4 regions of the Blautia sp. AM23-13AC genome follow, and region 4 is predicted to be linked to each of the others. Evidence: riboswitches for the same ligand, from Rfam matches in the RefSeq annotation. Region 4 holds a riboswitch; each other region holds the start of a gene.
The links. A riboswitch is a leader RNA that binds a small molecule or an ion and turns the genes downstream of it on or off. The one in region 4 is predicted to bind cyclic di-GMP.
Positions count from the first base shown of each region.

Region 1: it holds a riboswitch for cyclic di-GMP, as region 4 does, so the genes downstream of both, DW642_RS16225 (ABC transporter substrate-binding protein) here and DW642_RS13580 (response regulator) in region 4, are expected to answer to the same signal.
Region 2: it holds a riboswitch for cyclic di-GMP, as region 4 does, so the genes downstream of both, DW642_RS11085 (ABC transporter substrate-binding protein) here and DW642_RS13580 (response regulator) in region 4, are expected to answer to the same signal.
Region 3: it holds a riboswitch for cyclic di-GMP, as region 4 does, so the genes downstream of both, DW642_RS06880 (transporter substrate-binding domain-containing protein) here and DW642_RS13580 (response regulator) in region 4, are expected to answer to the same signal.

Region 1 is NZ_QTUL01000004.1:170,952-178,598, forward strand. Features, by position in the region: gene DW642_RS06885 (response regulator) at 1-551, opposite strand, end outside; gene DW642_RS16220 (hypothetical protein) at 941-1,882, opposite strand; gene DW642_RS16225 (ABC transporter substrate-binding protein) at 1,879-2,790, opposite strand; cyclic di-GMP riboswitch class I at 2,879-2,954, opposite strand; partial or broken gene DW642_RS06895 (helix-turn-helix domain-containing protein) at 3,089-3,334, opposite strand; gene DW642_RS06900 (SufB/SufD family protein) at 3,393-4,316, opposite strand; gene DW642_RS06905 (ABC transporter ATP-binding protein) at 4,316-5,047, opposite strand; gene DW642_RS06910 (SDR family NAD(P)-dependent oxidoreductase) at 5,278-5,934, shown strand; gene DW642_RS06915 (class I SAM-dependent methyltransferase) at 6,043-6,849, opposite strand; gene DW642_RS06920 (L-2-amino-thiazoline-4-carboxylic acid hydrolase) at 6,918-7,562, opposite strand.
Region 2 is NZ_QTUL01000009.1:81,095-88,741, forward strand. Features, by position in the region: gene DW642_RS11075 (substrate-binding periplasmic protein) at 1-378, opposite strand, end outside; gene DW642_RS11080 (ATP-binding protein) at 445-2,589, opposite strand; gene DW642_RS11085 (ABC transporter substrate-binding protein) at 2,736-4,580, opposite strand; cyclic di-GMP riboswitch class I at 4,680-4,755, opposite strand; gene DW642_RS16800 (helix-turn-helix domain-containing protein) at 5,202-5,408, shown strand; gene DW642_RS11100 (glycoside hydrolase family 3 N-terminal domain-containing protein) at 5,432-7,647, opposite strand, start outside.
Region 3 is NZ_QTUL01000004.1:162,372-170,018, reverse strand. Features, by position in the region: gene DW642_RS06885 (response regulator) at 1-1,081, shown strand, start outside; cyclic di-GMP riboswitch class I at 1,610-1,685, shown strand; gene DW642_RS06880 (transporter substrate-binding domain-containing protein) at 1,775-3,061, shown strand; gene DW642_RS06875 (response regulator) at 3,238-4,569, shown strand; gene DW642_RS06865 (transporter substrate-binding domain-containing protein) at 4,749-7,577, shown strand.
Region 4 is NZ_QTUL01000015.1:11,589-19,235, forward strand. Features, by position in the region: partial or broken gene DW642_RS16565 (relaxase/mobilization nuclease domain-containing protein) at 1-996, shown strand, start outside; tRNA gene DW642_RS13575 (tRNA-Arg) at 1,876-1,952, opposite strand; gene DW642_RS15900 (hypothetical protein) at 2,420-2,563, opposite strand; cyclic di-GMP riboswitch class I at 2,673-2,748, shown strand; gene DW642_RS13580 (response regulator) at 3,031-3,294, shown strand; gene DW642_RS13585 (DUF3878 family protein) at 3,469-4,467, shown strand; gene DW642_RS13590 (MATE family efflux transporter) at 4,768-6,099, opposite strand; gene DW642_RS13595 (AIM24 family protein) at 6,264-7,100, opposite strand; gene DW642_RS13600 (GNAT family N-acetyltransferase) at 7,296-7,647, shown strand, end outside.

The DNA.
Region 1 (7,647 bases), on a different contig from region 4:
ATAAAAAAGGCAGCAATGCAAAGTACAACAGCTCCAACAAGAAGCATCGTGGTAAACTGCAGATTATTCATACTGGCATTGACAATATCAGACTGGACAAGTCCCAGAAACATCCAGTCCTGAATATCCGATTTTTCATAGACCAGATAATAATTTCTTCCATCCAGATTCAGCAACATCGCATCAGTATGTCCCGCTTTAAACTTCTCCAAAAGGACATTGATCTCTTTTTCAGACATATCAGAATGCCTTCTCAGAAAGCCGAAGAAATTATACACGTTCCCCCATAACTCGGAAGAATGAGCAATTACAACACGACCATCCGAATGAACAATAAAACTCTGAGCATTTCCATGGAAAGCAGAAATATCCAGCACATCTACGATATCAGAATTTTCATAAGCAATGGCAATTGCATCGTATTCAAATCCCTGATAAATTCCATGAGCCTCAGGTGTGGCAAAAACAAGCTGCTGGGATTTTCCGGGAACTGCTACATTCGCGATCACATCTTTTCCCTGCCGGATCTCCTCTTCAATATTTTCCTGCAATCCAAGGTACCCAGTTTCTCCTGTTACCCTCTTATAGTCTCCGACCGCTGATAGAAAATAGAAGTCTAAAAAACCTGCATCTTCCTGTGCTTGCTCTATATAATCAAGGATTTCGCTTTCACCAGAGATATTCTGCAGATTTTCACCCTAAATATGGAGGTAAGTCAGGTTCTTATTTGTCAGTTCTCTCAGCATCTGATCAGACTGATGAAAAACTTCCGTCAGATGAGAAACACTTTCCTCATAAATAGATTTCGACATAAACTTATAATATCGGAAAACAGCCAGAACAACTCCTATAAAGAGAAGAAGAAAGGCAACTATTCTCAATCCTTTTTTCCTGACAGGTTTCTTTCTATTTCTATTAGAATTCTTAACATCCATTCTTCTCACCTCAGGGTTATGTAATCTTCAGCTTCTGCAAGAACGGCATTGCCACCTGAAACATATGCTGTCCAGGTATCTTTCACAGAGGTAGCTTCTCCATCAAATATCATATTTTCATCTACAGGATAAGTTTCCATATGCTGCGGTGTGGCAAGACAGGTCACCGTGAAAGCATCCTCATCCCGAACTGCCTTTCCATCCTTTGTAACTTTACTTAATGTATAGCCATCTTCCGTTTCATTAATTTCCACAGAAATACCACTAACCACTGGCAAAGAACCACGGTTAAACGGAATAAATCCTCCCTCATAGCCTTCTACAAAGTTTTTGATCATTTCTTTCAGCTCAGCCCCACTCATCTTGCTGCTGTAAGCCGCCAGACCATTTGGCATGATCATGTCACCTGCCATTTTTTCTGTGTAGCCGGCTTTCAGCACATTTCCCGTAAAGCTGTTTCCGGTTACGATCAGCACATCTGACCCATAGATGCCACGTAGCGTGTTTGCCATAACAGAATATGCTGCATTTCCTCCACTGCTGTGGAAACGGTTGGAATACGACTTCTGTGAATCCAGCACGATATCCTCAGAAGCAGTTTCTTCCTCAAGAAGCTGAGAATTAAATGACTGGTATGCCTGCCCTGCATCGTATTCTCCTAAGATCATCTTCGAAACCACATCCTTGGAAACAGAGAAAAAGTCATTTGACGCAATACGGATATACATATGGTTTTCTTCGATCACAGGTTTTATATCTTTCAGATATTCCGTAAGCTGCATATCCACCTCCTGACTGTAGCTTAACAGATCCTGTCCATCATAAACAATCCTGTTCTGCGCATCCTCTGAAAACATTGTATCCAGTACCTCCATTGCTTTCTTTCTGCGTGTTTCATCCTTTGTCAGATCACGGTTTAAGGCCACCTGGAAATATGGCGTAGTCATAATCCACTTTTCACCGTTCTCCTGAAAGAATGGCAGGAATGTTGTGTTAATGCCCGATCCTGGAACATTTTTACACCGGAAGAACTGCCAAAGTACATGGCAAGCTTGCTACTTTTGTACATCTCAACAATATCATCATAATCCATATTCAGATCTTCCTGACTAAGCCCTGTATCCTGAATAAACTGTTCCATACGTTCAAAAGCCTCTGGCCAGACGGTATCGTCCAGACCTTCTCTCTTTGTATTTTCCGGGTCACTGTAGACCGTCCGCCACTTGCGTCCTTCCACAGAAGACAACTCTGATATAGACAGACCCTGCAGTGTTTCCATACAGGTATAATCATAAGAATAGTCTGCCGTAAATCCACGAACACCCACTTTGTCAAATGCCTGGCAGGCGGAAACAAAACTCTCGTAATCTGTTGGCAACGGGATACCATACTTTGCAAAAAGATCTTCGTTCACTACAAAACCATGTGCATCCGCACACACAGGAAGCCAGTTTACGCTTCCATCCTCGTTCCTGAAATTGCTAAGGTAGGTATCATAGACAGCACCTGCCGCATTGGTTGTGGAAAGGTCCATCAGACTGTCTTTCAGGGGACTTGCATCATGCAGGGAAAAACGACAGCAGGTTATAATATCCGGCAATCCACCGTTTTCATCAAGAAACTTATAGAAATCCAGATCATTATTCCCTACTACAAATTCAACATTGATATCCGGGAGCTGTTCCTGGATGTATGGTGCATATTTTTCATACAGGTTTGTGTTCCATAAATACACCGTGATGGTTTCTTCGTCTTCTTTTTTTGCACTCTTCTCGCCACATCCTGACAAAAGTGATAAAGAGGTCACCATCACTAAACATACAGACAAAACCTTGCTCCATCTTTTCTTTTTCATTACAAGTCCCCCTAATAAAATTTATTATTGTCACGTCTATGAAATAACACCACAAAAAAGCACTGTCAGACAGACAGTGCACCTCATTTTATGCAACTGGCTGCCATTTTACAGGCCCTGTAGCTTTGCGTCCCAGACTTTCATCTGGTTTGCCGATTTCCATATTATAGCTTTAATACTTATGCAAAAAACTGGTTTTATTATACTATAGCACTCTACTGTACACAAGAAAAACATTACCGTTTTAACGCCAAAAAATAAAAAAAGAACAGCCGATACATATACTCGAACTGTTCTTCTACTTCCGAAGTCCACGCAGCATTGACATTACTGTTTCCTGCTCATTTGTACTCAGATCGTTCCATATCCCTAGAACTTCTTTCTGTTTTTCTGTCAGATTCTCTGAATTATCTTCCTGAAAAAACTGCGATAATGTCACGCCCAAAGCTGCACATATTTTTTCAAGTGTGATCAGCGACGGCAGGTTTTCCTGCGCCATGATTCTTCCCAGTGACGACTGGGAAATTCCTGACAGCTGCGATAATCTATATTTAGTGTCTGCTGATTAAGTTGCAAACACTTCTCTTGTTTCCTTTTTTTCTTCAGCTCAGGAAGTTTTCAATAATGACGTTTTCCGCCTCCGCTTCCGTCATGCCGAGCGTTCTGAGTTTCAACAGCTGCTCGTCATTGATCCGTCCGATCGCCGCCTCGTGGATGATTGCCGCATCCACATGCTTTGCCTGGATCTCCGGAATAGATCCGACCTGGGCGTGATCCATGATGATAGAATCGCACTGGATATGGGCGTGGCATTTGTTTTTGCCGACTGCCTTCGGATGGAAGACCTGGGAGGAATTGCCCTTTCCGACAGAACGTGAAATAATCTGTGCGGAAGAACCGCTTCCGTTCATACATACTTCAATATCCGACTCTGCCTTCTGGTCACCGTCTGTCATCAGACGTTCGAGCACGAACAGTTTGGAGTTTGCATCCATCACAACATTCGTCGTACGAATTGTTGAGTCAACGCCCTTAATCTGTACGGTATCCAGCGTAAAAACGGAATTTTCTCCGATTTCAATATTTGTCACCGGGTTCAGAATCCGCTGTCCCGTTCCGTTTCCCTCTCCGTAATGCTTTTCCTCGTAGCGCACGTTGGCATTTTTTCCTACATGGAACGTATGGATACCGTCGTGCCGGCTGTCGTTGCAGCCGCCGTTGTGGATACCGCAGCCCGCTACAATCGTAACATCGGCGCCGTCCGCAACGTAGAAATCATTGTAAACAAGATCCGTCATACCGGAAACGCTGACGACAACCGGGATAAATACTTTTTCGCCTTTTGTCTCGCCGTCAATCAAAATATCAATGCCCGGCTTATCCTCTTTTTTGCGGATTTTGATATGTTCACTGTCACCGTGGCAGAGCGGAATGCCGTTCTGGCGGAGATTGTATGCCCCTTTCTGCTCAAATCCCTCGCTGATCTGATTTAATACGCCCTGGGTTGTCTCATCTACCTGTACCATCAGCATGTGCCTCCTTCCTGGCCGCACATCCGGCCTGTTTTCTGCTGGAACAGGGTCGGCAGTACGTCTTCCTTTGTACCGTATTCTTTCACCTGGCCGTCCTCGATCACCATGATCTTGTCTGCCATCTGGATAATGCGTTCCTGATGGGAAATGAGAATCAGACATTCTTTCTTCTCTTTGTGGATTTCTTCAAACCGTTTGATCAGCATGGAAAAGCTCCACAGGTCAATGCCGGCCTCCGGCTCATCGAAAATGCTGACCTTATGCGGTTTTGCAAGAACCGTTGCGATCTCCAGACGCTTCATCTCTCCTCCCGAGAGCGTACCGTCCATCTGGCGGTTCAGGTAATCGGCAGAGCAGAGTCCGACAGCGGAGAGGAGTTTACAGCTCTCGGCTTCCGTCAGTTCTTTTCCGGCTGCCAGCGACAGCATTTTTTTCACCGTCATTCCTTTAAAACGCGGCGGCTGCTGGAATGCATAGCCGATGCCGGCGTTTGCACGGTGGTCAATATCATAACCGGTAATATTTTCCTCATCCAGGAAGATTTCTCCGCCATTGGCGTCCTCAATTCCTGCAAGCACTTTGGCCAGCGTTGATTTTCCGCCACCGTTCGGTCCGGTAATCACCAGCATTTCCCCGTCCTTTACCTCAAAACTGATGTGGTTGACGAGGCAGCGTTTTCTTCCCTCTTCGTTTACTTCAAAGGTAAGATTGTCTACTTTCAGCATATTTGCACCTCTTTTGTTTTCACTCTTTGCAGGGATAATCCCCCTTTCAAAAACTCTACTCCTTCTCCTAAAATCTGTCAATTATTTGTTGTGGTTTTGAGAGACTCTTTTGTTTTATGCAGTGATTTTTCCCGTAACATTTTCTTTTCCTGCATTCTTTTTCGTTTCTTCTGGATCGCATGCTGTGTTTGCGGTATAATGAGGGTAATATTTCATCGGGAGGTTATCGTATGCGTGTACTTATTACAGGAACCAGCTCCGGAATCGGAAAGGCGATTGCGGAGAAATTTTTAAAAGAAGGCTTTGATGTTACCGGATTTGACCGGAAGGAGGCTTCGATCAGCCAGGATTCGTATACTCATTTCTGCCTTGATATCCGCGACAGGGAACAGTATCCGGCGCTTGCGCCTTTCGATATTGTCATCAACAACGCCGGTGTGCAGAACGAGGATGATATTGATATCAATTTAAAGGGAACCATCGCAATCACGGAGGCGTACGGAATTCATGACACCATCCGCGCCATCCTCATGATCGGCTCGGCCAGCGGCCATACCGGAGCTGAATTTCCGGAATACACCGCAAGCAAGGGCGGTGTGCTCGCCTACACGAAAAACGTGGCACTCCGCATTGCACCGTATGGCGGAACGTGCAACAGCCTTGATTTCGGCGGCGTACTGACCGAGTTGAATCTGCCTGTCACAGAAGACCAAAAGCTCTGGGATCAGATCATGGAGCTGACGCCGCTGAAACGGTGGATGACCGTCGAGGAAGCAGCGGACTGGGCGTATTTTATGACCGTGACGAACCGGTTCTGCACGGGACAGAATATTCTGATTGACGGCCTTGAGGCGGGGAATGCACATTTTGTGTGGCCGGATGAATGATTTGTTAATTTCCTGCACAAACAAAAAACAGGTTCCCTGCACGGAAGCTTTTTGAGCTTTTCCGCTGCCGGGCTGCCTGTTTCTTTTCATTTCTTTTCATTTCTTTTCTTACGCTTTTTCAAACACCAGAATTTTCTCTGCGAATTTGTGGACGATCGGCATCCACATCACCAGCTTGTAGATGGGATTCAGCGTTTCCATACCGCGGGCGATGTTGTCGTCTTTTACTTTTCGGAAACCGGCGGCAATGTTGCCCAGGTCTGCAAAGCTGTTCGCACCCCAGGTAAATGTCGCGCCTGTCGCCTGGATGGATTTTTCGATGTTTTCTTTCTTTACAAAGTACGGGCACAGCGTTTCCATGCAGACGTAGGCATTGTCGAAGTGATCGCGGATGATGGCGAGCATCGTTCTGACCTCATCCGCTTTCATGTACATGGTCAGACCTTCGATGATGAAAAGTATTTTGCCCCGCACTTTTACCTGATCGGCCCATGCCGGATCGAGCACGGAACACGCAATCGTGGAAACGCGGCCGGATTCCTGATAGATCGAATCGCGTACCTCAATCGTCTCCGGCAGATCGAGATTATACCAGGTGATTTTTCCATTATCCATGCGGTAAAACCGTGTGTCCAGACCACAGGCGATATTGACGACGGTACAATCCGGGTTCTTTCGGATAAAGTCGCTGACCAGCTCATCAAACACAACACTCCGCGCTACGATTCCGCCGCTCATTGCTGTGTCCTTTTTCGCATTGCTGAAATCATAGTCGATGCGGTCAATCAGCTCTTCTGCTTTGGTGTCGCGGAACTTGTTTTTCGGATTTCTGCTGTGCATGGCGCGGGCGTAGAAGCACTGCAGCATCGTCTCGGCGGTTCCGTTCAGTTTTGGTTTTATTTTTTCATTGCTCATTCTGGGTGATCTCCCTTCTGCGTTTTATATTCTTCGATCCATTTCACCGGTTCCGGTCCGGTCTTGTTTTATTTCGGATTTTCCACCTTGTCCCCCACGAACCAGTAATCACAGACCTCACCGCCGCCTGCCAGCGTATGGTCACGGTAGAGCTTCGCGTGCATCAGGGCTGCTGTCTTGTAATCAATGTCGCACATAATCGGCAGCACTTCCAGATAGCCCTCTTTTCGGGCGAAGGTGTTCAGGGGACATTGGGTGAAGTGGTAATAAAAACCGTCCTGATGCTTCGTCTCATCAAAATGAAAATCCCACGAATACGCCTTATACTGCGGATGTGCTTCCAGCCAGGCGGCATCCTTATGCATCATCTTCGCAATCCGCGCCATGCCGCTCTTCTTATTCGCATTAATCATCAGGCCCATGGCTTTCAGAAACGGGAAGGACATCATCTCCTCTGAGATTGTACGCAGTTCATCCACAGAAATCTGTCTGTCCGACGCATCCCAGAGCGCAAGAAAAATGAGGCCTTCATAGAGATTCGACGCCATCGGGTTGTCCTTTCCGATATCATCGGCGCGGCGAAGCATGTCGCGGTAGATCTGGTTGGTCTTGCGGAGAAGCTCTGCGGTCTCCTCTTTTCCGTAGCGTTTTAGCAGACTTTTCTTTATTAAAGGAGTCAGCATGTTCCAATATTTGCTGGTGTATTCCATCATGGGCGGGTACCTCCATCTTACTTTTATTAGGATTCACTAACTGACAGGTGTAAAATTGCCGCCTACAATGTAGAAAAATAGGCGG
Region 2 (7,647 bases), on a different contig from region 4:
TACAGCAACCACCTGACGGCTTGCTATATATGGTCCCGCCCAGCGGTAATCGTCAAGGCGTCCTTCCATGGAAAAGCAGCCCATGATACAGTCAATCTCTCCGCTCTCCACCAGTTCTTTTTTCTTCTCCCAGTTGATCTGGACAACCTCCACCTGATATCCCATTCTTTTGAAAGCTTCCGCAGCCAGTTCTACATCGATTCCCGTCGGTACACCATCCTCATTCAGATAATTGTATGGTGGATAGCTGTCGCTGCCGAGGGTAATAACAGGCTTTTCGGTTTTTTCTTTCGTGTTATCTGTGTTTTTACACCCCGCCAGGGTGACTGCTAAAATCCCTGCAAGCAGAATGCCTGCAATCACTCTTTTTCCTTTCATTTTCTATCTATCCCTAACTATCCTTTTCGATTCTTTTATGTCCGGTTACTTTCCATTTGTCACTGTTCAGTGACCTGCGGTTCGGTACCCCCCCCCGCCGGATTTTATGCTTCTAATCGTCTTTTCCAGTACCTTCATCTCAACCGGTTTTGAAACATGTGCATTCATACCGGCTGCCAGAGAATGCTGAATGTCCTCTGAGAATGCATTGGCAGTCATGGCAATGATCGGTATCGTCTTTGCCAGTTCATGGGAACTTCTGCGGATTGCCCTCGTCGCCTCATAGCCATTCATAACAGGCATCTGCACATCCATCAGGATCATGTCATAATCACCTGGAGCAGACTGCTCAAATGCCTTCAAAATCTCTTCACCATTTTCACAGATGGTACATTCCGCACCTGCTATCTTTAACAGTTCCGTCAGGATCTCTGCGTTCAACTCATTATCCTCTGCACACAGGAATTTCATTCCCTGCAGGATATTACCATCCTGCTCATCTGTTTCTTCTTGTGTCACCAGAGCAACTGTTCTATCCTCTGCAATTTTCAGATCCATGAGAACCTCAAAACAGCTTCCCTGTCCCAATTCACTCTCCACATCAATGGTACCTCCCATTGCCTCAACCAGATTCTTAGTAATCGCCATTCCAAGTCCGGTTCCCTGTATTTTATTTGTAAGGGAACTTTCCGCACGGGTAAACGCATCAAAAATTGTATCCTTGAAATCTGCCGACATTCCCATACCATTATCGCTAACTAAGAAACGGTACTTTGCATAGACAGATGACTTTGTCTCACATTCTTCTACAAAGAACTGAATTTCCCCACCTTCCTGGGTATACTTCACTGCATTGGAAAGCAGGTTGCTGAAAATCTGTATCAGGTGAACCTGATCCCCATTCACCCACTCATGTTGAATATTTTCTTTTATGATTGTAAGGGTCTGCTGCTTTTCATATATTTGAGTATGAAATATAGTGTCAAGTTCCTGTACAAGATCCAGAATAGAAAAGTCAGAATACTTGAATACTGTTTTTCCCGCCTCAATCTTGCTCATATCCAGAACGTCATTGATAATTCCCAACAGATGCTGCGATGAAATATCTATTTTATCTGCATACTCTATAACTTTTGCTTTATTACCTGCTTCATGTCTGATCAAAGATGTGATACCAATGATTGCATTCATAGGTGTGCGAATATCATGTGACATATTAGACAGGAAATCCGTTTTCGCCTTATTTGCATTTTCAGCTGTCTGTAAAGCCTCTGTTGCAACGTTCTTTGCCTTTTTCAGTTTTTGATTGACTACTTCCATTTCCTTCATTGTTTGTAAATGAAGTTCATTATTTCTTTTTTCATATTCTGCTTTTTGATCTGCAAGACTAAGTCTGGAAATACTGTAGAATAATCCGGCAAAAAGTAAAAGTATAAAACCTGCCATGAGTATTGTTGTAAACAACACCGTTTTCTGGTAATCCATCAGCACATTGTCCACAACTCCCTTGGCCACAATGCACACCAAAATGGTGTTGTTGCTTTCTATCGGGCAATACCCCAGATAATAGGGGTTCTGTTTTCCCAAAAGTGCAACTCCGGATTCTCTGTTATCAAACTTCTTTTTGAACAAATCAGCCTCTTCTTCTGTAATAGCCTGTTCCCCTTTTAAATGTTTTAACAAAGAATAATTACGCAGGTATTTATCTCCACTCTGGTTCGTATACGTAATATTTCCGTCATGATCCAGCATGAACAAATATGCTTTTCCATGATAACCTTTCAATTTTAACATGGAATCCAGTTTCGAATGATCATACACAGTTCCAATTGCCGTATAAGTTTCTCCATTGATCGTGTATTCCTGACATGGAATCGCAACCAGATAACCGTCTTTTTTCTTCTGATCATAATCAAGACGCACCAGTTTTCCAATATTGTATCCGTTCTTTAAGTCCAGCAGAAGTTTACTTGGCATATCAATCCGCATTTTTGTTCCACCTGCTGATATTGCCTGACCATTTTCCTGAAGGAATATAAGAGTACTTTCCGATTCTTTTTCCCATGCTTCAAAGAAATTTTTGTTCGTATCCGTTTCAAGAGACAGTTCCCTCTCATGAAGTAAGAATTCCTCAACCAACTGCAGCTGGCTGTAGTATCCACTCACCTGAAGATCATAGGTCTGCTGTATCTGTTCAACAACAGCTCCCATACTGCTTTTTCCATTTTCGCTGATATACTTATTAGACTTACTTATAAGATACTTGATACAAACTAAGCTTAAAAGAATCATAAGTAGTATAAGCAACAGCCTTGTTATTTTTTTTCTTTTGTTTACCTTTTGTTCTATCTCCACTTTTACTGTTCAACCTCTATATAGTCTTCCGGTGCTGACGGCTGCTGTCCATTTGACATTGCTTCGGTCCATGCACTTGATAATGTTGTATCTTTAAGCTGCTCAATCTCACATTTCAGATTTATTTTTTTCAAAACAGACATTGTGGTGTCTGTAAGAAGAATCGAGTATTCCTTTTCTTTGTCTATTTTCTTATCATTAACTGTTAAGTCCTTTAACGAAAATCCACTTTCCTCTTGATTGACGATCATTTTCATACCGGATGCAATTGGTAATTCGTATTTATTGGTTACGTAAAAATTCTCATCAGCATCAGCAAGATAATTTTCCACGAGTTCATAAACCTGTTTACCATTGATTTTTGCAACATATAATGGTGTATCTGAACTCTTCGCTGTCATCATGCCAACCCGGCTGCTGGTGCATTCTCCTTTGTACATAGAAGAAGTGAAATAATAATATGGTGCCAGAGCCAGCTGTGCATCATTTTCTTCTCTGATCGTAGTTAAAATGGAAGATGCTGCATCACGGCCATTTCTATCGTTCAGTGAAATGGAATATTCATTTTCAAAATTCACCGTTGCTTTTTCTTCTGGATCTTTACGATTCATTACACTGCGAAAAGTATCATAAGCCTGTATTTCATCCATTTCCCCTGACAGTAATCCGTGAACAGCCTCAAGACTTGCATCAAATGATTTTTGGGCGGAATATCGGATATAAACAGCATTATGATTAATTTCCTCTTCCAGTCCAGGCACATCCTGCATCATGGTTGGAACATCTGTATTCAATGAAATAACACCGCTTCCATCCGCAATCAGCTTTTGCCCCTCTTCTGAAATCATACAATCCAGCACATCCAGCGCAGTATCCAGTTTCTCCCGGTCTTTTTCCAGGTTTTTGTTAAATGCAATGTTTAAGGACGGAGTCATGTACACATAGGATTCATCCGATGTCTGTGAAAAGTAAGGAATACGGATCAGCTCCGCATCCATCTGTTTCTGCAGCTGCTGCATAACCGTCGGATGTCCATGAAACATTGCTGATTTTCCTTCGACAAACATCTGGGTTCCTGTATTGATATCAATATTGATATCTTCTTTACCAAAATGCGAGTCCTTAAGAAACTGACTGGTTTCTGAAAAAATACGTTTCCATAATACATCATCAAACTTTACTTCATCCGCTGCAGTCTCTGCACCGTTTCGCCATTCAATACCATCCAGGCTTGTAAACTCACCGATTGCCGCCGCCTGGATGATTTCATTATTAGACCAGTCTTCCCTAAGATCCATGGAATACGGTTTTATGCCATTATCATAAAACTGCTGACAGGCCTGTACATATTCCTCATAATTTTCTGGAATCTTTACGCCATACTGATCAAACAGTGTTTTGTTGGCAATGATCGTCTGCGGAATACCACAGATTGGCAGCCACTGGATTTCATCCTCCGCATTCTTATAATATTGCACCGCATAAGAATAATACTTGGAAACAACATCATAAGAAGCAAAATCCATAAGATAAGGCTGTAAGTCCTGTGCATCTGTTCCAGAAAATCGACGTACTGTTATAATATCCGGTAATTCATCATGTTCTTTAAAATAACTGTATAAATCGGTATCATTGTTACCTATAATAAATTCAATATCCTGATCTGGAAACTGTTCATGGATATAGGGTGCAATATTTTTCATCAAACGATTTTCCCACAGATAAACGGTAAGATGATCATCATTTATAGATACTTCTTTCTTTGACTGTCCACATCCAGACAAGACAGCAGATGCTACAAGTACACCTGACACCACTGCTATCAGACAACGTTTTGCCTTTTTCATACTTTTATTTTCCTCATTCTTTCCTGATAAAATCATTATTGTTACGTCTATGAAATAACACCGTAAAAAAGCACCGTCAGACAGACAGTGCACCTCATTTTATGCAACTGGCTGCCATTTTAAAGGCCCTGTAGCTTTGCGTCCCAGACTTTCATCTGGTTTGCCAATTTCCTTATTATAGCTTTAATCTTATGCAAAAAACTGATTTTATTATACTTTAGTGTTCTACTATACACAAGAAAAAAATTAACATTTTAACGTTCAAAAACAAAAAAAGAACAGCCGATACATATACTCGAACTGTTCTCCTACTTCCGAAGTCCACGCAGCATTGACATTACTGTTTCCTGCTTATTTGTACTCAGATCGTTCCATATCCCTAGAACTTCTTTCTGTTTTTCTGTCAGATTCTCTGAATTATCTTCCTGAAAAAACTGCGATAATGTCACGCCCAAAGCTGCACATATTTTTTCAAGTGTGATCAGCGACGGCAGGTTTTCCTGCTCTGGTTCATATGGTACTTACAATTCCACGTTGTATGTGATAAACTATTATTGTCCATTTGGACTACCTTTACAATCCTTTTTACAACAAGTATACTTATTATATCGAAAAAATAATATGAAAATATCTGCAGAAATTATTAAGATATTGCCAAAACATAGAAAACAAATCACGGAGATAACAGAAACCACACTTCCCATCGGACAGATCGCCCTGCAGACCGGCTTCAGCCAGCAGTCCTATTTCGGAAAATGTTTCCGTGAAAAAATGAACTGCTCCCCACGGGAATACCGCAAGAACAGAACCGAATGCCGCTTTGTATAAAATGGCATCCGGTTCTGTTCTTTTTATTTCGCTGCGGCACTTGCCCAAAACGCTCTGTTTCTTCCCGCAACCCATTTATTTTCTTTCACACAGTAGCTTCCTCTTAAACGAATATCTTCTGAAGAACTTCCGACCTCTACTGCATATCGTCCTTTTTCCACTTTCCAGTGCATATCAATGTCCAGAAAAGCCATTTGATCCGTTTTCACCTCAAAGCATACCGTTTTCTTTTCGCCCTTTCGCAGGTGAATGCGCTTAAAACCTGCCAGTTCTTTTACTGGTCTTGTCAGGCTGGCATATTCATCTCGTAAATAAAGCTGGACAACCTCATCTCCTTCACAGCTTCCCGTGTTCTCAACAGCGCAGGAGATCTGAACCGTATCTGCTGCCTTTTCATTTCCCATCGAGATATGTAAATCCGAATATGTAAATGTTGTATACGACAGTCCGTATCCAAAATAATATCTCGGTCTGTGCGGCATATTCACATAATTGGCAAAACCGATACTGCCGCTCTGATCCCAGGAGGAACCATATGGATGATTGTAATAAACCGGAAGCTGTCCCACTCCATAAGCAACGGTAACCGGAAGTTTTCCTCCCGGATTATATATTCCGGTTAAAATATCAACTACTGCTTCTGCTCCTGTTTCTGATGGACTCCATGCTTCCAGAATAGCATCTAAATATTCCTCTGCAGCATCACTGGAAATCGGTCTTCCATCAAAGTGAACGCCAACCAATGGTTTTCCAAGCTGCGCAGCCTTGCGAATAAATGCATCCTGACATTTTGGAAGGTTAATATCAGTACTGTCAATTCCTTCTCCCATTGATGCCATGGAACACGTTCCGTGCTTACCGCCAAGCGTCAGTATCACAATGTCTGCCTGCTTTGCTGCCTGCAGCGCTTCTTCAAAATGACTTTCGTCGTTTCCTGCAATCGGATAGCCATATGCATATAAAATCTCACTTTCCGGAAAGCGGATTTGGAATTCTTCATACAGATTTCTGCATTGCGGTTTCTGTCTTTTCAGGATCTGATCAAACTGCTCTGTCTCATCAGACTGAATATTGGTTCCCGGAACCGTAATAATCTCATCTGCATCTGCCTGTACAACTCCGCTTACACCTGCAATAGAATTGGCAATCGCATAGGTAGACTCCATCATACACATATGTGTGTATCCACCAAACATTTTTCTGGCATACCCGGCATGCGGTCCGATCACCGCGATTTTTTTCCCTTTTGCCGCAATCGGCAATACGCCGTCATTTTTCAGCAGTACCATGGATTCTCTGGCCGACCGCAGGGAAGTGTTCCTGTCTGCTTCCTGCATTACAAGAGCATGAAGCTCTTTTCCTTCCAGCGCATAGGGATTTTCAAATAAGCCCATTCTGAATTTTCCCTCCAGAACCCGCAAAACCGCTGTATCCAAAATATGGATATCCAGTTTTCCACTTGAAAACATCTCTTTTAATTTCTCATTATAGCCAGTACAGGACGGCATCTCGATATCCATTCCCGCATGAAGACACATCGCACCGGCTTCTTCAAATGTTTCTCCAATATGATGTACACTATGCGCATTTCCCACTGCACCGTAATCGCTGATGCACATGCCGTCAAATCCCATTTTTTCCCGAAGCAGTTTCGTAAGCATGTTATGAGAAGCAGATACATCTTCTCCATTCACAGCGCAATAACAAGGCATAATACCTTTCAGATCTGACTCTGTGATTGCTGCCTGGAAAGGTTTTGCAAACACTTCTTCTAAAAGTCGCGTCGGCGTTTCGCTGTGTGTTCCATGAATTCCACCCTGCGAATTATGAAAAGCCACAAAATGTTTTGCCACACTTTCTGCTTTTCTTGAAGCAACTGTATTCTTTTGTATTCCTTTCGTATACGCTGCCCCCATCGCACTTACAAGGGAAGCATCTTCTCCATAACTTTCTCCAAAACGGCCCATACGCGGATCTCTTGCCACATCCAGAACCGGTGCCAGTATATGGGTAATACCACAGGCCGTTTCCTGTCTGCTCACAATTTCTGCAATCTGTTCTTCCAGCTTGGGATCAAAGCTTGCTCCCCTGCCAATCCCAGACGGAAAACTGGTGGAGTCCTGAATGAAGGCCCCGCACAATCCTTCCATATGAAAGATTGCCGGTATTCGATGGGCACTGTTTTCCATCACAATCTTCTGCACTTTTCTCTGCCATGCAGCCACTTCATCAAGTGTCT
Region 3 (7,647 bases), on a different contig from region 4:
CGAACTGTATGAATTTCGGGTAAAGGATAACGGAATTGGAATGAGTCAGGAATTTGTACAGAAGATCTTTTCTCCTTTTGAGCGAGAGCGGACTTCTACAGTCAGCAGGACTCAGGGTACGGGACTTGGAATGGCCATTACCAAGAACATCGTGGATATGATGGGCGGTACTATTGAGGTTCAGACAGAGCAGGACAAGGGCACCGAGTTTATAGTCCGTCTGCCATTTCGGACTCAGCCTGAGCATCATTGCATAGAGAAGATTTCGGAACTAGAGGGTCTTAAGGCATTGGTTGTAGACGATGACTTTAACACCTGTGACAGTGTAACAAAGATGCTTGTAAAGGTTGGAATGCGTTCGGAATGGACAGTCTCGGGTAAAGAGGCTGTTCTCCGTGCACGACAGTCAATGGAGCTGGGGGATGCATTTCATGCTTATATCATCGATTGGCTTCTGCCGGATATGAATGGAATTGAAGTTACACGTCAGATCCGGAGTCTTGATGACAATACGCCGATCATTATTCTGACTGCATACGACTGGTCAGATATCGAAACAGAAGCCAGAACTGCAGGAGTGACTGCATTCTGCGCGAAACCTCTGTTTATGTCAGATATCAGAGAGACTCTGATGGCTGCCATCGGTCAGAAACAGGCCCGGGCAGAGGATAAGATTCTTCCGGCAGCAGATTTAGATTTCAGAGGCAGGCGTATACTTCTTGTGGAAGATAATGAACTGAACAGTGAAATTGCAGTGGAAATTCTGAAAGCATATGGATTCCTGGTTGATACAGCAGAAAATGGAGCAGAGGCAGTGGAGAAAATTAAAAATTCAACACCGGAGGATTATGATCTGGTACTGATGGATGTGCAGATGCCTGTAATGAATGGATATGAGGCTACCAGGCAGATTCGTGCGCTTACTGATCCGGCACTGTCGGGAATTACCATTCTTGCCATGACTGCTAATGCTTTTGATGAGGACAGAAAGAAAGTTCTGGAATGCGGTATGGATGGATTCTTATCCAAGCCAATAATTATTGAAGAATTGATTGATACGTTACAAAAGAATCTGGATTAGGCGCCTGGAACATCATAAAACCCACAAGGTAGAAGAGGGAAATGGAAATCAGGCAATCAGGAGCCTTCCAGGTGCATGGGAAAAGCAGACAGGAAACAGAGGCTGTGTATCGGAGAAACTGTATCAGCTTTGTGATACAATGGTTGCACCGGAATATCGTCCGCTGATACGTCCATTTCGGGTGTTTCTACACTTTCAGCCAGATTGAAGACGGAAGAATGTATTTATACAGAATACAGGATGTGTGATGGCAGCTGGCACAGGATGCTTTTTATTGTAAAAAAGCGGGATGAGTCTGGAAATGTAACCCATGTTTTATGAAAATCCGGCAGTGCAGGCGAAGGTGAATGAGCAGGTAACAGTAATGTCCATGCTTCGTGGACTTCGGAAGTAGAAGAACAGTTCGAGTATATGTATCGGCTGTTCTTTTTTGTTTTTGCACATTAATACGACAATGTTTTTCTTGTATACAGTAAAGCGCTATAGTATAATAAAACTAGTTTTTTTACATACGTTTAAAAGCTATAATAAGGAAATCGGCAAACCAGATGAAAGTCTGGGACGCAAAGCTACAGGGCCTTTAAAATGGCAGCCAGCTGCATGAAATGATGTGCACTGTCTGTCTGACAGTGTTTTTTTGTGGTGTTATTTCATAGGCGTAACTATAATAATTTTACTGGGAGAGAGAAAAATATGAAAATAAATAAATCAGTATTGCAAAGGGGTATCATTTTAGTATTGTGCAGCTGCATCCTTTTTTCAATCTGTCCGGTTTATGCTTTTGCAGCAGAAAATCAGAAAGAGAGAGTTGTCAGGATTGGTGTACCGGATGATACATATGATAAGATAAATGAAAATGGAAAAAGAAGCGGATACGGCTATGAATATCTGCAGAAAATCGCAGGTTATACCGGGTGGAACTATGAATATGTAGATTGTACATGGGAAAATTGTTTTGACAAATTAAAAAATGATGAGCTGGATATGATAGAAGGAATCTCTTATACGGAGGAACGGGCAGAGACTATGCTTTTTTCCGCTATTCCAATGGGAGACGAAAGATATTATGTCTACGTAAAACCCGATCATACAGACATCTCATCCTCTGACACTGCATCTTTCAATGGGAAAAAGATTGGGGTGCTTATGGGTTACCTGTCGGAAATGGTATTGAACGAGTGGGAAAAGAAATATGATCTGCATACACAGCATGTCAATGTTTCAAATAATGAAGATGCTTTGAAGAAAATTGCAGACGGAGAAATTGACGTTTTTGTATCGTTAGAGGATTCCCGTCTGGGTGGGTACGGAATGGTGGCCTTAACGAATCTCGGAAGTTCAAAAATATATTTTGCGATTGGCCAGAGTCATTCTGATTTAAAGACAGAGCTGGATAATGCTATGAGAAGGATCACAGATGATGATCCTTATTATGCAGATGAACTGCATAAGCAGTTTCTGTCAGTGGCCAGTGTATATTTTCTGACGGGAGAAGAACAAAAATGGCTGTCAGAGCATGGAGAAATCAAAATCGGTTATTTGATAAACGATGGCGGGGTCAGTACTCTTGATACAGAAACCGGAAAAGTGAGCGGCCTGATCACGGATTACATCCAGCTTGCACAAAACTGCCTGAAAGGGCAGACTTTGAAATTTAATATCAAGGGGTATGATTCACAAGAGGATATGCAAAAAGCGTTGCATGATGGAGAAATTGATATGATTTTTCATGTGATGCAAAATACGAATGCTGCCGAAGACCTGGGCTATGATCTGACAGATACTGTCTGGAAGTATAATATGGCGGCTGTAACGGTTAAAAAGAGTTTTGATGAAAATGCTGAAAATACGGTTGCGATACCAAGAGAAGAGAGTGATTTGAAGTCTTATGTTTCCTATAATTATCCACAGTGGCATGTGAAGGAATATGCTACCTGGATGCAAAAAAGGCTGTATATAATGGAAAAGCAGACTGCATGATTATGGCCTCAGGCAAGCTGAAACAATATTCCGATGATAATAAACTGTACAGTGTTTTTCTGGAAAAGTACGGTATGGTGTCGTTTGCAGTCAGACGTGGAAACAGCATGCTGCTGTCTGTCCTGAATAAGACGATAAAAACAATGTCTGCTTCAAAATTCTCCAATGCTGTGTATATGTATGACAGTAATCTGAAGAAAGTTACGGTAAAGGAGTTTATAAGGGACAATTTCTGGAGTTTTATGTTGCTTGTTGTATCTGTTTTTTTGATCGTGCTGATACTGATACTTGGATTCCTCCGAAAAGCCAGAATTGCAGAGAAAAAGGCAAAAGAGGCACAGCAGCAGGCAGAAAAGGCGAACAGTGCAAAGACACATTTTTTGAGACAGATGAGCCACGATATCCGGACACCTTTAAATGGAATTATTGGGATGATCAATATATCAGAGCGTTATTATGGCGATAAAGAAAGATTATATGAATGTAAAGCAAAGGTAATGGAATCCATGGACTATCTGCAGTCCCTTCTAAATAATGCTCTGGATATCGGAAAAGTAGAATCTGGAACATTACAGTTGGTAAACAAGCCATTTGATCTGGTTGCAATGCTCGTAAAACAGATTTCGATTATTGAGACAAATGCAAAGGAGTATGGTATCCGCTTTGAAGGCGGAGCTTCCATGAGTACTTTTCATCACAGATATGTTATTGGCAGTGAGGAATATCTAAACCGTCTTCTTATGAATCTTGCCGGAAATGCCGTTAAATATAACCGAAGAGGTGGTAAAGTAAGCCTGTATTTCAATGAGATTTCAAGTGATGACAAGACGGCAGTTTTTGAATTTGTATGTTCCGATACGGGACTTGGTATGAGCGAAGAATTTCAGAAACATGCATTTGAATCCTATGCCCGGAAAGGAAAAGAAACAACGAATGGATATAGTGGTGCCGGACTTGGACTTTCTATTGTAAAAGATATTGTGGACAGGATGAATGGAACAATCAAACTGGAAAGTAAAGAAAATGTAGGTACAACGTTTACCGTTACGATACCACTTGAGATTGATCATAATGCTGAGAAGGAACAGCAAAAAAAAGTGGAAAAGCCTGATCTGTCGGGGAAGAGTGTATTATTAGTTGAGGATAATGAGCTAAATCTGGAAATTGCAAAAATGCTGCTGGAAGATGAAAAAATGGTTGTGACTACGGCAGAAAATGGCAAGGAGGCTGTGGATATTGTTTCTCAGTCAGTTCCAGGCAGATTTGATTTTATTTTTATGGATATTATGATGCCGGTAATGGATGGATTAGAAGCAGCCAGACAGATAAGAACATTGAACCGTAAAGATACAAAAGAGATACCCATCATTGCGATGACAGCGAATGCATTTCAGGATGATATCAGGAACTGCATAGATGCCGGAATGAATGCACATATTGCAAAACCCATTGACAGTAAAAAAATAGAGGACACTTTGCTATTGGTTTTAAAACAAAAAATGCAGTAAGAAAATTCTTTGTGTTGTGTTTCTGGCAGCCCCGGTCAGGGCGGCAGATTCAGATGAAGATATTGATGCGGCAGTGCAATTTTGTTAAACCAGGAGGTTGACAAGGAGATGTATAGAGAAATATATTTGACAGACAGACAGACAGACAGACAGACAGACAGACAGACAGGAGATTTAATATGATTTCGAGAGCAAAGAAATATGTGGCAGTATTACTGGCTTTTGTATGCGTGTGTATGATATTTTCTCCCCAGACTGCATATGCAGCCGAGGACAGTTCGCAGCATGAAACTGTCAAAGTCGGTTTCTTTGCCATGGATGGTTATCATGTGATGGATGAAGAAGGCAACCGCAGCGGGTATGGCTATGATTTTCTTCGGCTGATGGCCCGTTATTGGGATGTAGATTACGAATATGTCGGATATGATAAGAGCTGGGATGATATGCAGCAGATGCTTGAAGATGGCGAGATTGATATGGTAACATCTCCCCGCAAAACACCGGAAAGAGAAGAAAAGTTTGATTTTTCACGTCCGATCGGAACCAATAATGGGATTCTGACCGTCCGCAGTGACAACAGCACGATTGTGGATGGCAATTACAGTACTTACAACGGTATGCGTGTGGCACTTTTGAACGGAAGCACACGAGATAAAGAGTTTGCGGATTTTGCAGGCAATAAAGGATTTACATATGATTCATTTTATTTTGATACGACAGAAGAGATGGAGGAAGCTCTTCAGAGCGGAAATGTTGATGCTATTGCTGCCACTTCTATGAGAAAAACAAATAATGAGCGTATCTTGGATAAATTTGACAGCGGCGATTTCTATGTCATTGTTAAAAAAGGTAATACAGAATTGCTGAATGAGATCAATTATGCAATCGACCAGATGAATGCAGTTGAGGGTGACTGGAAAACGACACTTTATAATAAAAATTATGAAAGCATCGAAACTAAGAATCTGGAATATACGGAGAAAGAAAAAAGTATTATTTCACAGTATTCCAAGGACAACCCGCTTCATGTTCTGTGTGATCCGACCCGTTATCCATATTCTTATAATGAAAATGGTGAGATGAAGGGTATTATCCCGGATTACTTCCGGAAAATTGCAGACTATGCCGGGATTTCCTATGAGTTTCTTACACCTGCCACCAGAGATGAGTATATTGCTTATCAGAAAAATAAGGAAACCACAGATATGAGCATCGATGCGCGCCTGGAAACAGATAACTATGCTGAGACGAAAAAATGGGGGATTACTGCACCTTTCATTACGATGCAGCTGGCAAGGGTGACACGGCGTGACTTTGATGGAAAAATTAATGTTGTTACTACTGTTGACCAGACAGCATCAAATTCCATTGAAGATGCAATGGCGCCCGGTGCAGAAAAACTGATGTGCAGTACCCGACAGGAAATGATGGAAGCTGTCCGTGAGGGTAAAGCAGATGCTGCCTTCGTCTACTATTACATGGCACAGGCGTTTGTGAACAGTGACACTACGGGCACCATGACATATACTCTGCTGGAACAGCCTACATTCACCTACCGCATGGTAATTTCATCAACTGAGAACCATGCGCTGGCTGGTATTCTGACGAAAGCAATGTATGCCATGCCCCAAAATCTTGTTGAAGATCTTGCAGCACAGTATACCACATACAAAGCAACAGAGCTGACATTTGTTGACTGGATCCGTCTGCATCCTGTTGTTACTGTTTTGGTTCTACTTATTTTTGGATGGCTGCTGACTGCTATGGCTGTGATAATGGTGCATCTCAGTGCAAGAAAAAAAGCTCAGAAGGCGGCCCAGGAGAAAGCTGAGGAAATGGCGGAACTGGCAGAGCATGCACAGGCTGCAAACAAGGCAAAAACAGCATTTTTGTCACATATGTCCCATGATATGAGGACACCGATGAATGCAATCATAGGATTTACCAGTATTGCAATGAAAAACAATCCGTCAGACGAAGTGAAAAATTGTCTGGAAAAGATTGACGAAAGCTCAGAGTATTTACTGTCGCTGATCAATGATGTATTAGATCTGACCCACATCGAAAGTGGAAAAGTGAAATACAATCCGGTACCGGCGGATGTGAAAAACATTACAGATTCTGCATTGGATATTATAAAAGGCTTTCTTACGAACAGGGATATCAACTTTAAGATTCAGCGTGAAGATGCAAAGATTCCGAATGTACTTGCGGATCCTGCACGCCTGCGCGATGTGCTGGTCAATATTCTGAGCAATGCCGTAAAATACACTCCGGATGGAGGAACGATTACCTTTGAAGCCCGGTGTCAGGAAAAGGGCGGGGATGGATATATAAATATGCGTTACCGCATTTCGGATACTGGTATTGGCATGAGTGAGGAATTTACAAAAGAAGTTTTTGAGGAATTTGCACAGGAAGATTCCGATGTGAGAACGCAGTACCATGGAGTTGGACTGGGGATGGCTATCGTAAAGAAGTATGTAGATATGATGGGTGGAACCATTTCCGTGCAGAGTAAAAAGCATGAGGGAACCACATTTGCTGTGGATATTCCTTTGGAAATTACAGATAAGGAATGTAATAAGTCAGACACAGGTATTTCTGAAAAGGTGAATCTTACAGGTGTGAATGTCCTTCTTGCAGAGGATAATGAACTGAATGCAGAGATTGCTGCCGTGCAGTTGGAAGAGTTCGGGATGAATGTAGAAAGAGTTGTGGATGGAAAGAATGCTGTTGAGATTTTCAGAAATCATCCGGAAGGCACATTTGATGTAATCCTGATGGATATCATGATGCCTGAAATGAATGGTTATGAAGCAGCAAAAGCAATCAGGGCAATGAATGACAGACCGGATGGAAAAAACATTCCTATTATAGCAATGACAGCTAATTCATTTGCAGAAGATGTTCAGGCATCACTGGATGCAGGAATGAACGCACATTTGTCAAAGCCGATTGTGATTGATGAGGTTATAAAAACGATTATAAGGTATGTATATCATTGATTAGCAGAGGTTCATGAATTAGTGGAGTACAATTGACAGGAGCTTCGAATGTGTCATTTTTGTGTCAGAA
Region 4 (7,647 bases):
TTGCCGTTGCCTGTATGCGGGCAAATCTCCGATACGGTAAAAACCAAAAACGGGAAGATGTGAAAAGCCACCACTATATCATTTCCTTTGACCCACGGGACGCAGCGGACAACGGCTTGACCGTAGACCGGGCGCAAGCATTGGGAGAGGAATTTTGTGCCGAGCATTTCCCCGGACACCAAGCCATTGTCTGCACCCACCCGGACGGACACAACCACAGCGGCAATATCCATGTTCATATCGTTATCAATTCTCTGCGTATTGAGGAAGTACCCTTGCTGCCCTACATGGACAGACCGGCAGATACCCGTGCCGGGTGCAAACATCGCTGCACGGACGCTGCTATGGAATACTTCAAAGCCGAGGTCATGGAGATGTGCTACCGGGAAAATCTCTATCAAATCGACCTGCTCCATGGCAGTAAAAACCGCATTACCGAGCGTGAGTATTGGGCGCAGAAGAAAGGACAAGCCAAACTTGACAAGGAAAATGCCACCCTTGCAGCCGAGGGGCAGCCTGCAAAGCAGACCAAGTTTGAAACCGACAAGGCGAAGCTGCGGCAGACCATACGGAACGCCATGAGCGAAGCTACTACTTTTGACGAGTTCTCCGCTTTACTTCTGCGGCAGGGTGTGATCGTCAAAGAGAGCCGAGGGCGGTTGTCCTACCTTACCCCGGACAGGACGAAACCCATTACTGCCCGAAAACTGGGAGATGATTTTAACCGTGCCGCCGTTCTTGCCCTTTTGGAGCAGAACGCCCACAGAGCCGCCGAAAAGACCGCACCCATACCCCAATACCATACCGCTGAAACAAACCGCACAGAGCGAGGAAAAACGCAGAAAATCGCCCCGACAGGCAGCATTCAGAGAATGGTTGACCGTGCGGCGAAGCGAGCCGAGGGAAAAGGTATCGGCTATGACCGTTGGGCGGCTGTCCACAATCTCAAACAGATGGCGGCTACCGTTGCCGCTATGGAGCAATACGGCTTTACCCCGGATGTCTACATCGACAAGGAGCTGACACGGGCATCCAAACGGGCGATTGAAACGCTGGGCGAGAAGGACATCTATTACATCTTCACTCCGCTCATGCCGAACACCAGCACAAGAATTATCCTGAAAAAGCCGAAAACCGATTCCAGTATCCGTAAGGTGTGGTTGCCGAAAACGCTTGCCTACATTCTGCGGGAATGGAAGAAGTCCCAAGACGAGTTGAAAGGCTTCCTGGGCGACGAGTATCAGGATTTCGATCTGGTGGTGGCACTTCCCAATGGACGGCCCTGCGAGGATCGGATCATCCTCAAAGAGTTTGCAAAGCTCCGTGAGGACGCAGGGCTGCCGAAGGTGGTCTTTCATTCTCTCCGTCATTCCAGTACCACCTACAAACTGAAACTGAACCACGGCGATCTGAAAGCCACCCAGGGCGATACGGGTCATGCCGAGATCGACATGATAACCAGTATCTATGCTCACATTCTGGACGAGGATAGAAAGGTCAATGCTCAGAAATTCGAGACTGCCTTCTATGCCAAGCCTGATCTTCGCAACGTCCGTCCGCCGGAGGAACCGACAAAATCGGAGCCTGCGACCCTGGACCTTGAAAGCCTTGTGGAGCAGCTTCAGAAGTCGCCGGAGCTGGCGAGTGCGCTCGCAGCCCTGATAGCGGCGCAAGCCCCGGCAAAGTGATCCGAAAAATCGAATTAGCAAAACGCAGAATTTTCTTAGCAAATTTCTGAAAAGCGTTCGAGTCCAATTAGCAAATATACATCATGCGGCGTATAAAAATCTCTCGGTAACGGAAGTGAAATTACCGGGAGAAGGAGAAACAAAAAAACGCTGCAAACCCTGAAAAAAGGCTTGCAGCGGTGCTTTCTGGCGTCCCAGAGAGGATTTGAACCTCCGACCCCACGCTTAGGAGGCGTGTGCTCTATCCAACTGAGCTACTGAGACATTTATTGGTTTTATTCAATTTTCACTGCTCGAAGGAATCGAACAATCTGCCGCTTAGGAGGCGAGTGCTCTATCCAGCTGAGCTATGACGACACATGCCGCAAACCCTTGATTTTACTGGGTTTCTGGGATTTTTCCCTTCGGCCATATATAAGATTATCAACTCTATTTCGAGTTGTCAATCTACAGATTTTTTCGATTTGGTAACATTAGAATGCTCCCCAATTTGGGGAATGCTTTGTTGTCACCTTTGGCATTTTTCAGAATAGATTCGAACTGAAAGTTGTTTTTCATTTTTTCCCTTTGGGGAATGCCTCGGCTTTCTCTTAGGAGGCGGACACTCTATCCTACTGAGCTACAGAAACAAAAATTATAAATGTTTCAGCCAGGTCAGCAACAAAAATATTATACTATATTTTTGCTGCTTTTTCAAGACGAAACACATACTTGCGATTCTGCAGTTTACTTCAGGAATTTTCCATTGTGAGTACCTGATAAATTCTCTTATAGGCTTTTTCATAGGTCCAGCAGCCTTCGACATTGTTGTAGTATTCATTATTTTTTTCGACAACATATTCTAAATCGTTTTCTGTCATGAGTCTGTATTTCATCGTACACCTCCAATGTTAAAAACAGTAATCTGCCAAAATCCAGAGGTCATTATATCATATTCCGATGGGAAAGGAGAAGAGAGTCTTACAGCAATGAATTAAAATAAAAAAAGAATCTCGGCAAAGCAGTCGAAAGGCTGTGACGCAAAGCTACAAGGCCTGTAAAATGGCAGCCAGCTGCGTAAATATGGAACATTTCTTATAAAATAAATAGGGAGAAATGACTGAAATGCACGGTAGGAGAATCTATGGTGCTTTTTTATTGCCTGCGAAAAGAAAATACGAGAGGAGGAGTTTGCATTTTCCCGCCATCCGGCGATCACCGCATTTACGAGCATGAACGTGGAGACACCGACCATCGTGGCGTATCTGTTTGACCACCCGCTGTATCTGGTGGCACTGATTGCAGGTGTGCTGCTGTTCTGCTTGCGGAGGATAATGCACTGAATGCAGAGGTTGCGACGGAGCTGCTCGGAAGCCTCGGCCTTGTCGTGGACTGGGCGGAGAATGGTTCCAAGGCCGTGGATCAGTTTGAAGCGTCGGATCCGGGAAGCTATTTTGCGATCTTCATGGATATGCAGATGCCGGTGATGGATGGCATCGAGGCGACGAAAAAAATTCGAAACAGTGTGCGTGAGGACAATGATGTTCCGATTTTTGCGATGACAGCAAATACTTTTGCAACGGACCGCAAGCGGTGCGCGGACGCGGGCATATTCCGAAACCGGTGAATTTAAAAGAGATTCAGACGACGCTGGACGAGAAAGTGCGGACGGCATGTGCCGGATAACGGGACGGATTAATAACAGAAAAATTTGGAGAAGGGGCTCTACTGCTTTGGATTGCAGTGGAGCCTTTTTATGGTGTATCATAGGAAGTAAAAGAAAACAGGGGAGAATCACGGAATGGAAATTGCAGAAAATATCACATGGACCGAGGAACTGGAAAGGCTGGATGTGCTTCTTTCGCAGGGGCAGTTCGAGCTGCTGCTTCCGGGTGAGCGGTACGGGGGAGGAGAAAAGGAGATCTGGCTTGTCTATCTGATGAACGATGCGGCAGAGAGCTTTCTCGTTTTTCATGACGCGGAGCTGACGGGAACGTATCAGAAGGAATACGAGGGAGAAATAGATGCCGCACTGGAAAAAGACGGGGAGCAGTACGTTCTGATCGTGCGGCAGAAAGAGACGGTGTGCACGCTGTTTTTCAGCCGCCTTTCACTGGAAGTGCATCTGTTTGATTACGGAAAAACGGGTCATTTCTGGGTGGACGGATACGAGTATCTGCGGCAGATTGAGTTCCGTATTGCGATCCTGCGGGACAAGCTGGAATACCTCGGCGAGGCGTTCTGCACCGAGGAAGAAATGCGTCTGGCATCGCTGGCCAATTTCCCGCCGCTCAATTTCTGCTGCTACCCGGCCGTGCCGGATCAGTATCTCGTACCGTCATGCCCGTGGTGGGAAGCGACGGAAGAGGCAATTACGGAGATGAAAAAACTGGCATCGGAGGCAGGCGATAAAGTGCTGCTGTGGTATCTTGCACTTTATGAAAAATGGCAGGGAAAACTCCTCGCAAAACAGATCGCAAAACTGCTGCATACGAGCCGCCACGCGAAAGTCGTGGATTTACTGGAAAAAAAACTGGCCCGCGAAGCACAGAATTATCCGAAACGACGCTTCACCGGCGAAGAAGGAACCCAGATCCGAAAAATCCAGGAGCAGGCAATGAAACGGAAAAAGATACTGGAAGCCGAAGGAAAACGCGCATCATTGCTGCGCGAGGAGCCATTCTTTTATGCACGGGATTCGGTGGAATATAAGGTCCATCTGATGATCTGGGGAACGAGAGGGAAAGAGCGGGTTGTGGAGGTTGAGACGTTTAAAATTTCCAGAACGCAACGGCAATGATCAGCTCCTTTACGGACGAGCCGGAAGTGATTCAGTTTTAATGCCAGTAGACAAGAAGTCCCCCGCTTCTAAAGTGGTGGGATGAATTGTTAAAAGAAACATAACGGCAGTGGCGGGCGGAGAGAAATCGGTATCCTCCACTGACATGAGGTAAGTCACAGTCGAACTATTTTCGACATGTCAGACTCCGTGAAAATACCGACTGTGAATTGAAACAAGGGATAAGGTAAAATAGAAAGCGCTTATTTGAGGCGGGAATGAAATCTCAAATAAGCGCTTTTTCTATACGCTGCCGCCAAGTCAGGCTGCGGGCAGTTTATAATATTTCGATGTATGCTGGCGGTAGAGCAGCAGCAATCCGCGGATGCAGAGCTCGATAGCCATGGCGATCCACATGCCGCGCAGGCCGAGCGGGGTGATGAGAAGCACCGCGAGACCGAGGCGGATGACCCAGATGCTGCCAAGGTTCAGAAGGCTTGGCACAAACGTATCGCCTGTTCCGCGGAGGGCTCCGGCGGCAACGATGGAAGCGCCGAAAAACGGCTCGGCGAGCAGTTCGATGCGGAGTACCTCGGCGGCAAACGAGCGCACCTGCGGGTCAGGAGTCAGAATGCTAAAGACGAACGGACAGAAGATCATCATCAGACCTCCAGTGATGGCCATCAGGACTGCGCCCATGGCAATGCAGATATTTCCGTAGCGTTTCGCCAGCTTGTAATTTCCGGCGCCGTAGCTTCTGCCGACGAGCGTTGTCGCGGCGGAACCGATGCCGTAGCCTGGCATGTAGCAGAGGCCTTCGGCGGTGACGGCGAACGAATTGGCCGCAATCGCAATGGAGCCGAGCGGGGCAATCAGCATGGTGGCAGCAACCATGGCGCTGTTCATCGCGATTTCCTGTACGGCAACCGGCACACCAATTTTGAATGCAGTTTTCAGAATTTTCGTATCAAAAACCGTTTTTTCCTTCCGGCGGAGACGCAGCCGCGGATTGCGGACACAACAGAACCAGGCACCCGTGAGGCTGATGACGGCGCAGGCCAGCATCGTTCCCATACCGGCACCCATGACACCGAAAACCGGAATCAAAAGAGCATTGAAAATGATATCGAGCACGCACATGACGGCATTTAAAATACTGGGCGTCACCATATCACCGCTGCACTGCAGGAAGGACGACATCAGCGAGTTGAGCTGGGAAAACGGAAGCATGATGGCAAACATCATAAAATAGAGCGTGGCATTCCGCCGGATCTCCTGCGCACCGCCGAGCCACCCCGGCAGCGGATGACTGATCAGAAGCCCGATCAGGCACAAAACAGCCGACACAACAAGCGCGGACGCGATGCCATGCCGCACAACATCCCTTGCCTTCTTGTCATGATTTCCCCCGATCTGATGCGCTACCTGAACAGAAAAACCGGCTGAAACCGCATAAATCGTACCGCTGAGGAGCCACGTCGTCGACGAAACCAGTCCGATCGCCGCCGAAGCATTCGCCCCAAGCGCGCCGACCATCGCGGAATCAATGTATTGCATCGCAATCGTAGTAATCTGTGTAAGAATCGCAGGCAGACTTAATCGCCCGACCTGCTGAATCTGCGGTTTCAGTTCAGTCCAGTTTATTCTATTCATCATTTTCTCCAGAACATGTATTTTATCGTATGGTTTTTCTTAAGAATGTAAAGATAAATGCGTATTTTACGCTAACATGTTTTGAAGAAAGTGTCAATCAAAAACGAGGTTTAATTTGACTTTTTTCTATGCGTATTAGGCATAGGGGCGGAGAGGATTCGAATTTAATTTTCCGGCGGAAGGTTGTTCTTCACAGCGGGGTTCGCCTGGGTCGTGTTGGTTGCAGTCGGCAGGGAATCTGTCGGGGCGACCGGGCTCATGAGGACGCGGCCGGTTCCGCGGTAGACGTTGACGAGGCCTTCACCGCTGACGGCGGAGCCGACGAGGGTTTTGGTGGAGCGCTCTACGGTGAAATCAAGGTTGGAGGACCAGCAGACGGCGAGGTTTCCATCGATTTTCAGTTCGTCGTTTTCGAGTTCGACTTCGATCAGCTCGTCCTCAGGTACGTTGCTTTCGAGGGCAACGGCGCCTCTGCCGACGAGGCTCAGATTGAAGAAGCCTTCGCCGCCGAGGACAGCGGAGGAAATGCTCTTGCGGGCGGTCAGTTTGGTTTTGACTCTGCCGTCGCAGGCGAGGAACATGCCGTCCTCAATCGTCATTCCGGAGGAGCCCCATTTCTCGACATCCACAAGAATGATGTATTTGTAGGTCGGTTCCAGCACGAGATATCCGTCGCCGACGTACTCCGGTTTTACGGCAGATTCCTTTGTCATGGCGCCTTTGATGGCCTTTCCGAACAGGTCGCCGATCCCTTTGATTCCGGCGGTCGCCTGTACATGGCCGCCCATCCACTGCATCGCACCGGACTGGATAATCGCGGAGTGCTCCTTGTCCAGTTCAATGACAACCTGGCGGCGGCGCACATTCATTTTGCTCATGTAATACTCCTCCATGGCAGTCATCGGCGAGACGCTGGAATCCTGGAGATATTCCATGACGTGGAAATTTTCGATGGACTTGGTGAATTTCCGGTTTTCGTTTTCGAGATTTAAAATTTTCATAGGCACGTTCCTTTCTTTCATTAAGAAGAAAAATAGTGATCCGTCTTGTTTCTTTTATTATACAGGAAAGAAAGCAAAGAGCACAGAAAAATTTAGAAAAAAAGGAAATCTGGAAATCATGTTGTCCATTTTTCAGCGGAGTGATAAGATAAAGTTCAGAAAACGCAAGCAGTACGGTCAGAGGAGGAATTTATTATGAGTACAATTACTGTCAGAGATGCAAAAATAGAGGATGCCGCACGCATTCTGGAGATTTATGCTTATTATGTAGAATACACCGTCATTTCTTTCGAGTGGGACGTGCCGTCTCTGGAAGAATTTGAGAACCGCATGCGTGATATCATGAAAAAATATCCATACCTCGTCATCGAGCAGGATGGAAAAATCGAAGGTTATGCATACGCACATGCCTTTGTCGGCCGCGCCGCATACGACTGGTCGAGCGAGCTGACCATTTATCTCGATCACAATGCAAGAAAAGGAGGCCTTGGCCGGAGACTGTATGAAGAGCTGGCGGACCGCCTGAAAAAAATGGGCATTCTGAACC